One region of the Bradyrhizobium sp. USDA 3256 genome, then DNA from elsewhere that is predicted to be linked to it. Evidence: predicted binding sites of a transcription regulator. Region 1 holds the regulator's gene; the other holds the start of a gene.
What was found. Region 1 encodes PhoB, which activates phosphate uptake and scavenging genes when phosphate is short. Its sites were predicted from a motif close to TGTCATNNANCTGTCAT; they were not measured.
Positions count from the first base shown of each region.

Region 1 (5,378 bases):
TCCTTGGTGCCGAAAGGGCCGCAAAATGACCGAGCTTTCCGTCTCCACGACTGCCGCAGGCCACGTTCCCCAGGTTCCGCTGCCGGAAGCGCCGCCGAAGGTCACGGTGCGAAACCTCAACTTCTATTACGGCGAGCACCACGCGCTGAAGAACATCAACCTTACGCTCGGCACCAACCGCGTCACGGCGTTCATCGGCCCGTCCGGCTGCGGCAAGTCGACCCTGCTGCGCATCTTCAACCGGATGTACGACCTGTATCCGGGCCAGCGCGCGGTCGGCCAGCTGATGCTGGACCAGACCAACATTCTCGACCCCAAGCTCGATCTTAATTTGTTACGCGCGCGGGTCGGCATGGTGTTCCAGAAGCCGACGCCGTTCCCGATGACGATCTACGAGAACATCGCCTTCGGCATCCGCCTCTACGAGAAGATTTCGAAGTCCGAGATGGACGACCGGGTCGAGAAGGCGCTGCGCGGCGGCGCGCTGTGGAACGAGGTCAAGGACAAGCTGAACGCCTCCGGCCTGTCGCTCTCCGGCGGCCAGCAGCAGCGGCTGTGCATCGCGCGCACCGTGGCGGTGCGTCCCGAGGTGATCCTGTTCGACGAGCCGTGCTCGGCGCTCGACCCGATCTCGACCGCCAAGGTCGAGGAACTGATCCAGGAGCTCTCCGAGGACTACACGATCGCGATCGTCACCCACAACATGCAGCAGGCGGCGCGCGTCTCCGACAAGACCGCCTTCATGTATCTCGGCGAGCTGATCGAGTTCGACGACACCAACAAGATCTTCACCTCACCGAGCGATCGGCGCACCCAGGACTACATCACCGGCCGGTTCGGTTGACCGGCGCATGATCCGGAAAAGTGGCAACCGGTTTTCCGATCAGGTCATGCTAAAATTCAGGACACGAAACCATGATCCCCGGGACCATGGTTGAGGGAGACAAGCGATGGCTTCTGAACATACCGCCAAGGCATTCGACAGCGACCTGCAGGAGTTGACCCGCCTGGTCGCCGAGATGGGCGGCCTGGTCGAACGGATGATTACCGAGTCGGTCGACGCGCTGATCCGTCGCGACGTCGCGCTCGGCAAGCGCGTGGTCGCCGCCGACATCGAGATCGACAATCTGCAGCGCAACATCGAAGAGCGCGCGGTGCTGACGATCGCGCGCCGCCAGCCGATGGCGATCGACCTGCGTGAGATCGTCAGCGCGATGCGCGTCGCCACCGACCTCGAGCGGATCGGCGACCTCGCCAAGAACATGGGCAAGCGCGTCGCGGCGCTGGAGAGCGATTTCCAGCCGCTGAAGCTGATCCGCGGCCTCGAGCACATGACCGACCTCGTGCTGTCGCAGGTCAAGTCGGTGCTCGACGCCTATGCCGCGCACGACCTGCCGGCGGCGATGAACGTCTGGAAGGGCGACGAGGAGGTCGATGCGATCTGCACCTCGCTGTTCCGCGAACTGCTCACCTACATGATGGAAGATCCGCGCAACATCTCGTTCTGCATCCATCTGATGTTCTGCGCCAAGAACATCGAGCGGATCGGCGATCACGCCACCAATATCGCCGAGACCGTATTCTACATGATCGAGGGCCAGCAGATCACCGACAAGCGCCCGAAGGGCGACATGACCACTTTTGCCACCACGGTGCCGGGCAGCTGAGGCTTGATCGGCAAGCGCGGAACCGGATTGTCCTTCGACAACTCGTTTCCGCGGGGACTATGCTCAAGGAAGTAAGCGTTTCGGTTTGCGTCTGGGCAACGGATCACCACAGAGAAAGAACTTAAACCGATGAGCGCACGCATTCTGGTAGTCGAAGACGAGGAAGCGCTGACGACGCTGTTGCGCTACAATCTCGATGCGGAAGGCTACGATGTCGAGACGGTCGGGCGCGGCGACGATGCCGACACCCGCCTGAAGGAGCGCGTTCCCGACCTCGTGGTGCTGGACTGGATGCTGCCGGGCCTGTCCGGCATCGAGCTGTGCCGCCGCCTGCGGGCGCGGCCCGAGACCAAGCAACTTCCGATCATCATGCTGACCGCGCGCGGCGAGGAAAGCGAGCGCGTACGCGGGCTTGCCACCGGCGCCGACGATTACATCGTCAAGCCGTTCTCGGTGCCGGAGCTGCTGGCGCGGGTGAAGGGCCTCTTGCGCCGCGCCAGCCCGGAGCGGCTTGCGACCGTGTTGACCTACGGCGACATCGAGCTCGACCGCGAGAAGCGCCGCGTGGCGCGCTCGGGCCGTCCGATCGATCTCGGGCCGACCGAGTATCGCCTGCTCGAATTCTTTCTCGAGCATCCCGGCCGCGTCTTCAGCCGCGAGCAACTGCTCGACAGCGTCTGGGGCCGCGACATCTACATCGATGAGCGCACCGTCGACGTGCATATCGGCCGTCTGCGTAAGCTCCTCAATCCCGGCCGCGAGCAGGACCCGATCCGCACCGTGCGCGGCGCCGGCTACGCGCTCGATGACCGCTTTGCCAAGGCCGAGCCGCAGCCGTAACGGCCAAGCGGCATTCATAAACCGCAACACGGCGAAAGCCGGGATCAATAGCCACCAATGGGCGTTGTTAGAAAGCCGTCTGGCCGCTTGCCGATTGCGCCGGCCGCGGCGTATGGGTCCCGGCATGCACCGGGACGACGCTGGTGATATAGCCGGGCTGCGTCACACAAAAAAATCCCCGCTTTCGCGGGGATTTGTTTTTGAGGTCTTCCGACGTTTTCCCGAGTGCTCACTTGATCTGCGGTTTCGCCGACGGCCGGCGGCGATCGGCGGCGGGCTGGTAGGCGACGCGCGAGTGATGCGCGCAATAGGGCAGGCCGGCGAGCGCCTTGCCGCCGCAGAAGAAGAATTCCGGGCTCGAGGGATCGCCGACCGGCCAATGACAGGTGGCCTCGTTCAGCTCGAGCAGCGAGAGCCGCTGGCTCATTGGCACCACATTGTCGTAGGAGATCGGATCGGGCTCCATTTCGACCTCGAAGGCGTGCGCCAGCGCGGTGTTGCCGCGCGAGACCGGTCGCGCCACCCGCATCATGTGCTGGGCGGGGCGAGCCTTGCGCTGCCGCGGCGCGGCCGTGGAGGGCGCCTTGGCGCGGCCGGAGAGGCCGAGCCGATGCACTTTGCCGATCACGGCGTTTCGCGTCACATTGCCAAGTTCCGCCGCGATCTGGCTGGCCGACAGGCCGGACTCCCAGAGCTTCTTCAGCTGCTCGACGCGATCGTCGGACCAGGTCAATACAGTCATCGCATTCTTCCCTTCGCGTAGCGCCGGCCAATCGTTGGAGCGGCGCTGCGAGCCAATCTGGACAAATATCCCTGCGGCCAGAATCCCTTAGCCCTCGCCGGGCACGGTGTTGCGCCCGAACGTTTACGCGAGACACGAAGGCTACTTAGAGGGTCCAGTACCGCCGCACGAGATGTCGTACCCGACAGGCCAAACGCTACAATATGGCGTGACTCAGGCGCAAGAGTCCGCGGCCGTGCGTCCACATGTTCCCACACAGTTAAGCATTTCGATGAGGCTTTTCCACCGCACCGGAATGCTCCGGATTGCGCTCGTTTCGCATTGCAGGAAGGCCACTTCGTGGCGATTGACACTTACTGACCGCAGCATAGAATGCCCGCCACGTGCCGCCCGCAAAGGCGGCCGTTTTGTTTTCCGAAGCTGGCCGTTGCTGCGCTGGCGTCAAGGCGCGCGGCAATTGTCGGCTTCAAACCGTCAGTGATCGCCATGACCAACGCTGCCACGTCGCATCTGCTCCCCGTCTTCGCCAGGGTCGATCTCGGCTTCGAGCGCGGTGAGGGCGCCTGGCTGATCGCAACCAACGGCGACCGCTATCTCGATTTCACCTCGGGCGTCGCGGTCAACGCGCTCGGGCATGCGCATCCGCATCTGGTCAAGGCGCTGCAGGAGCAGGCGACCAAACTCTGGCACATGTCGAACCTGTTCAAGAGCCCGGACGGCGAGGCGCTTGCCGCGCGGCTGTGCGAGCAGAGCTTTGCCGACTTCGTGTTCTTCTGCAATTCCGGCGCGGAAGCGATGGAGGGCGTGATCAAGCTGGTCCGCCACTATCACTTCTCCAAGGGCCACGGCGAGCGCTACCGCATCATCACCTTCGAGGGCGCCTTCCACGGCCGCACGCTGGGCACGCTGGCGGCGACCGGCTCGGCGAAATATCTCGAGGGCTTCGGGCCGCCGATGGACGGCTTCGACCAGGTGCCGCATGGCGACATCGAGGCGGTGAAGAAGGCGATCGGTCCGCACACCGCCGGCATCCTGATCGAGCCGGTGCAGGGCGAGGGCGGCGTGCGCTCGGCGCCGCAGGCGTTCTTCAAGGCGCTGCGCGCGCTCTGCGACGAGCACGGCCTGCTGCTTGCCTTCGACGAGGTGCAGACCGGCATGGGCCGCACCGGCGAGCTGTTCGCCTACAAGCGCACGGGCGTCACGCCGGATGTGATGTCGCTGGCCAAGGCGCTCGGCGGCGGTTTCCCGATCGGCGCAGTGCTGGCGACCGCGCAGGCTGCGGCCGGCATGGCGCCCGGCTCGCACGGCTCGACCTTCGGCGGCAATCCGCTCGCGGTCGCCGCCGCCAATGCCGTGCTCGACGTCATGCTGAAACCCGGCTTCTTCGAGCATGTGCAGAAGATGTCGCTGCTGCTCAAGCAGAAGCTCGCTTCCGTCGTCGACCGCTATCCCGGTGTGCTGTCGGAGGTGCGCGGCGAGGGGCTGTTGATCGGCGTCAAGGCCGTGGTGCCGTCGGGCGACCTGATCGCCGCGCTGCGCAGCGAGAAGCTGCTCACCGTCGGCGCCGGCGACAATGTGGTGCGGTTCCTGGCGCCGCTGATCGTGACCGAGGCCGAGATCGATACGTCGATCACCGCGCTTGAGCGCGCCTGCGCGACATTATCGGCGGCGCAGCCGAAGAAGGCGGCTGGATGATGAGCAAGCCGGTCCGCCACTTCCTTGATATCAACGAGCTGCCGCTCGGCGAGCTGCGCAACATGCTGTCCGCCGGAGCCGCCATGAAGGCGAAGCTGAAGGCGCATGAGAAGGGCAGGAAGCCGCTCGAAGGCAAGACGCTGGCGATGATCTTCGAGCGCCCGTCGACCCGCACAAGGGTGTCGTTCGACGTCGGCATGCGCCAGCTCGGCGGTGAATCCATCATGCTGACCGGCGCCGAGATGCAGCTCGGCCGCGGCGAGACCATCGCGGACACCGCGCGCGTGCTGTCGCGCTATGTCGATGCGATCATGATCCGCATCCTCAACCATGACGCGCTGCTCGAGCTCGCGGCGCACGCCACCGTGCCCGTCATCAACGGCCTGACCCGGCGTTCGCATCCCTGCCAGGTGATGGCCGACCTCATGACCTAT
Region 1 covers NZ_JBSSAE010000002.1:8,612,527-8,617,904, forward strand. The annotation lists gene pstA (phosphate ABC transporter permease PstA) at 1-29, shown strand, start outside; gene pstB (phosphate ABC transporter ATP-binding protein PstB) at 26-844, shown strand; gene phoU (phosphate signaling complex protein PhoU) at 951-1,667, shown strand; gene phoB (phosphate regulon transcriptional regulator PhoB) at 1,797-2,507, shown strand; gene ACVWY5_RS42465 (GcrA family cell cycle regulator) at 2,737-3,249, opposite strand; gene ACVWY5_RS42470 (aspartate aminotransferase family protein) at 3,736-4,944, shown strand; gene argF (ornithine carbamoyltransferase) at 4,944-5,378, shown strand, end outside.

Region 2 (5,378 bases), 4.1 Mb from region 1:
AGGGGTCGTAAAGCGGGATGGGTCTTGGTTGAATCGGCTCGCCGCGGTTTCGGTTCACCTCTCCCAAGGGAGAGGTGAACTTTCGACGCCGTTCAAGCTCGACCTGATCTCATCATGCTCTCGCGGGCGCGTCCTACTTCGCGCCGAACGCCTTGAAGGTGATGATCGTGAGGGTGTCCTGGATGCCCGGGATCACCTGAACCTTCTCGTTGATGAAGTGGCCGATGTCGGTGTCGTGGTCGACGTAGAACTTGACCAGGAGGTCGTAATTGCCCGCGGTGGAATAGATCTCGGACGCAATCTCGGCCTCCGCCAGTGCATTGGCGACGGTGTAGGACTGGCCGAGCTTGCATTTGATCTGGACGAAGAAAGGAACCATCAAAGTCGTCTCCGGGGATTTCCGCGACTATAGGCCCAAAACGGGCGGCCAAGGCAAGGGGGCGAGGCGAGGGGTCAAGGCGAGGCCAACTTGCGGTAAAGTCAGGCGAACTTGCTGCCGATCGGCGGCCGGGCTAGGACAGGCCATGGTCTTGTTCGTGATGCTCTCATTCGTATCAACCGCTGGTGCTGCAAGATGACGCCGGTCGCGCTCACCATTGCCGGCTCGGACTCCTCGGGCGGGGCGGGCATCCAGGCCGACCTCAAGAGCTTTGCGGCGCTCGGGGTCTATGGCGCCTCCGCGATCACGGCGCTGACCGCGCAGAACACCACGGGGGTCAGCGGCATCCATCCGGTGCCCGCGTCATTCGTCGCCGCCCAGATCGATGCGGTGTTCTCTGACCTCGAGGTCGGCGCGGTCAAGATCGGCATGGTGGCGCAGGCCGAGACAATTGCGGCGATCGCCGATGGGCTGAGGCGCTGGGCGCCGCGCCACATCGTGCTCGATCCGGTGATGGTCGCTACCTCCGGCGATCGGCTGCTTGCCGCCGAGGCGGTCGATGCGCTGAAGACCCTGCTGTTTCCGCTGGCCTCGCTGATCACGCCGAACCTGCCCGAAGCGGCGGCGCTCTTGAACGAGCCGGTCGCCTCAAGCGAGGCCGACGTCGAGCGACAAGGCAAGCGATTGCTGACGATGGGATGTCGTGCGGTACTGGTCAAGGGCGGCCACGGCCATGGCGCCGACAGCATCGACTATCTGATCGACGCCGAGCGCAGCATCGCGCTGGCTGCGCCGCGGATTGCGACCGCCAATACGCATGGTACCGGCTGCTCGCTGTCCTCGGCAATCGCAGCAGGGCTCGCGAAGGGCGAGAGCATGGAGACCTCCGTGCGCAACGCCAAGGCCTGGATCACCGAAGCAATCGCCGCCGCAGATCGTTTTGCCGTCGGCCACGGCCATGGGCCGGTGCATCACTTTCACAAATATTATTGAAGCCCGGAGCTGCGTAGCCCGGATGGAGCGCAGCGAAATCCGGGAACAGATCATCCGCGGACGCAGAACCCCGGATTACGCTTCGCTTCATCCGGGCTACGTCGTCTTCGTTCACTGAAGATGGAGCCCGTCATTGCGAGGAGCGATAGCGACGAAGCAATCCATTTCCCCGCTTGCGGCGCAATGGATTGGTTCGCGTCGCTCGCAATGACGGTAGATCAGCGTTCCTGTGCATTTCAGTGCCTCTTCCACACAGTCGCGACCGCCGATGTCGCCAGATTGTCGCACGCTGCTGTTATCCGCAGGGAAGCGGCGTACTGCTGATTCTCGTTAACTGTTTGTGGGGCCTTGGGTCGCGGGGATCGTCATCGCCTTGTCACAGGAATCTGTTAGGTGCACAGGCATGGGAAGCGACTCCTTGAGTGAAGAAAGTCCCGAGCGGCACTTTCGCACTTTGTTTATCTCCGATGTCCATCTCGGAGCCCGCGGTTCGCAAGCAGACCGCCTGCTGGACTTCCTCCGCTCTCACGATGCCGACACGATCTACCTCGTTGGTGATATCGTCGACGGCTGGGCGCTGAAGTCGAACTGGTACTGGCCGCAGACCCATAACGATTTCGTGCAGAAGATGCTGCGCAAGGCGCGCAAGGGCGCCAAGGTGATCTACGTCCCGGGCAACCACGACGAGTTCCTGCGCAAATATTACGGCACGCATTTCGGCGGCATCGACGTGGTGGAGAACACCGTTCATACCGGCGCCGACGGCAAGCGCTATCTTGTGATCCACGGCGACATTTTCGATCTCGTGGTGCAGAACGCGCGCTGGCTCGCCCACCTCGGCGACAAGGCCTACGATTTCGCGATCCAGATGAATCGCTTCGTCAACTTCTTCCGCAAGATGTTCGGCGTGCCGTACTGGTCGCTGTCGCAATGGGCCAAGCTGAAGGTCAAGAAGGCGGTGAACTATATCGGCGCGTTCGAGGCGACGCTTGCCGGCGAGGCGCGGCGCCACGGCTGCGACGGCGTGATCTGCGGCCACATCCACTACGCGACGATTCATGACGAGCAGGGCATCCGCTACATGAATTGCGGCGACTGGGTGGAGAGCTGCACCGCGCTCGCCGAGCACGAGGACGGCCATTTCGAGATCATCACCTGGACCGACCCGGTGCGCCGGATCGCGCCGGTTCCGCGAGTGACGGCACGCGCTGCATGACGCATATCCTGGTCGCGACCGATGCGTGGCATCCCCAGGTCAACGGGGTTGTCCGCACGCTGACCATGATGGCACAGGCGGCGAAATCGCTCGGCGTCGAGGTGAGCTTCCTGACGCCGGACGAATTCCGCACCTTCGCGATGCCGAGCTACCGCGATCTGAGGCTGGCGCTGCCGTACCGGGCCAAGGTCGCAAGTCTGATCGAGGCGGCGAGGCCCGACAGCATCCATATCGCGACCGAGGGCCCGATCGGGCTTGCGGTGCGCCGCTACTGCCGCAAGCGCGGCCTGCCGTTCACGACGAGCTTCCACACCCGCTTCCCCGAATACGTCTCGGCGCGGACGCCGGTCCCGGAAGCCTGGGTGTGGCGGGCGCTGCGCTGGTTCCACCGGCCGAGCCGGGCGGTGATGGCGGCGACCCCGGCGCTGGCGGCCGAGCTGCGTCAGCGCGGCTTCCGCAACGTGGTGCTCTGGTCGCGCGGCGTCGATACCGCGCTGTTCCATCCGCGCGACGTCGATCTCTGCCTGCCGCAGCCGGTCTATCTCAGCGTCGGCCGGGTGGCGGTGGAGAAGAATCTCGAGGCGTTCCTCGATCTCGATTTGCCGGGAACCAAGGTCGTGGTCGGCGACGGCCCGGCGCGGGCGGCGCTGGAGCGGAAATATCCGGACGCCGTGTTCCTCGGCGCCCGCCATGGGGAAGAATTGGCTGAGATCTACGCCGCGGCCGATGTGTTCGTTTTCCCGAGCCGTACGGATACGTTTGGTCTGGTGCTGCTGGAAGCGTTGGCCAGCGGCCTGCCGGTTGCCGCTTTTCCGGTCACCGGTCCCCGCGACGTGATCGGCGCGGCGCCGGTCGGCGTGCTCGACGCGGATCTGCGCCATGCCTGCCTGGAGGCGCTCAGCATCCCGCGGCAGGCCTGCGTCGATTTTGCCGCGCTTCACACCTGGCAAGCCTCAGCCCGGGTGTTCATCGACCGCTGCATGAACGTCCGCCCCGCGCCGCCAGACGGCGAGGGGGAGGCGCTCGAATTCGGTGCCGAAGAGCACCATTTTGTGGCGCTGCCGGCGACCCAGCCGACCTCACGCTAGTCAGGTCACGCTAAAGCGTCTTGCCCGCCAGCCCGGCGCCGCGATACAAATCGCGAATGACGGACACCGTTCTCAATCCACCCGTCGCTGCCGCGGACATCGATGCCGCCGCAAGGGTGGTCGCGCCGTTCGCGGTGCGCACGCCGCTCCTGACCTTCCCCGTTCTCAACGAACGCGTCGGCAGCCAGATTTTCCTCAAGCCCGAAATGCTGCAGCGGACCGGATCGTTCAAGTTTCGCGGCGCCTTCAACAAGCTCGCCTCGATCCCGCAGGACAAGCGGAGCGGCGGCGTCGTCGCGTTCTCCTCGGGCAATCACGCCCAGGGCGTCGCCGCTGCGGCCAAGATCCTCAACATGCAGGCGACCATCGTGATGCCTGCGGACTCGCCGATCACCAAGCGCGAGCGCACCAAATCCTATGGCGCCGAAGTCGTGCTCTACGACCGCGATCGCGACGACCGCGAGGCGATCGCCAACGGCATTGCCGGCAAGCGCGGCGCGACCTTGGTGCGCCCCTACGACGATCCCTTCGTGATCGCGGGCCAGGGCACCGCCGGCCGCGAGATCGCCGAGGACATGGCCGCGCTCGGACTGACGCCCGACATCGTGGTCGCGCCCGCTTCGGGCGGCGGATTGATCGCGGGTGTTGCGACCGCGGTGAAGGCGAAATACCCGCAGGCCCAGGTGATCGTCGCCGAGCCCGCGGGCTATGACGATCACGCCCTGTCGCTCAAGGTCGGGCATCGCGAGGCGCATCCGGTCGCGGCGCGCACCATCTGCGATGCGCTGATGGCGATGATGCCGGGCGAACTGACCTTCGCCATCAACAGCAAGCTGCTCGCCAATGGCGTCAGCGCCTCCGACGACGAGGTCGGCGCCGCCGTCGCCTTCGCCTATCGCGAGCTGAAGCTCGTGGTCGAGCCTGGCGGCGCGGTCGGGCTCGCGGCGCTGCTGGCCGGGCGGATCGATGCCAAGGGCAAGAACGTCGTCATCGTGCTGTCGGGCGGCAATGTCGACGCCGACCTGTTCGCGAAACTCGTCGCCTGACATCGGGTTAGGCGCAGATGCTGCCGCGGTACATGAGCTGGCTCGCGTTGCGCGTGCGGTTCATGGGACATGAATGCTTCGCGCCACTCGTCACGCGCGGGCTTGCCGCCTCCACTCACGCTTCGGCACGCCATCGCAACAATGCCTCGGCGAAGCCCTTGGCTTGGCCGGGACTGTGCATCCATCTCAAAAGCTCTTTGATCGATGGATTGCCGGGGCATAGGCGAGCTCAAGCGACGCCTTCCTTCGGATGGTATGCCCGGCAATGACGAAGTACGAACGCCGGCGCCTACGAGAAGAACGCCATCTTCTCGGCCTGGCTCATGCGGCGGATTGGCGCGAGCGGGTCGTTGGCCGCCGCACTCGGCTTTTTCAGAAGGCCGCTGGCGATGATGGTCGAACCGAGTGAGATTTCTGCTGCAGGAGCATGGGCAGGCTCAACGCCGGGCGGGAGAGGCGGCGGCATCACCAGAGTTTCGGCAATCGGCGCCGCAGCCACCGGCGGCGGCGCGATCTTGACCGCGAGTTTCGGCGTGGGCGCCGGTGCAGGCTCGGGCTGAATGGCCGGCGCAACCATTTCGGGCTCGGCCGCCATCGCCTCGGCGACGCGCATCTCCTCGGCGGCGCGCATTTCCTCGGCGATCGCCTCTTCGTCG
Region 2 covers NZ_JBSSAE010000002.1:4,518,301-4,523,678, reverse strand. The annotation lists gene ACVWY5_RS23285 (c-type cytochrome) at 1-11, shown strand, start outside; gene ACVWY5_RS23280 (Lrp/AsnC ligand binding domain-containing protein) at 134-379, opposite strand; gene thiD (bifunctional hydroxymethylpyrimidine kinase/phosphomethylpyrimidine kinase) at 575-1,372, shown strand; gene ACVWY5_RS23270 (UDP-2,3-diacylglucosamine diphosphatase) at 1,776-2,588, shown strand; gene ACVWY5_RS23265 (glycosyltransferase family 4 protein) at 2,585-3,676, shown strand; gene ACVWY5_RS23260 (threonine/serine dehydratase) at 3,733-4,722, shown strand; gene ACVWY5_RS23255 (hypothetical protein) at 5,012-5,378, opposite strand, start outside.
Region 2: a site for PhoB is predicted at 1,736-1,752, ahead of ACVWY5_RS23270 (UDP-2,3-diacylglucosamine diphosphatase). Genes of this name have one in related genera too.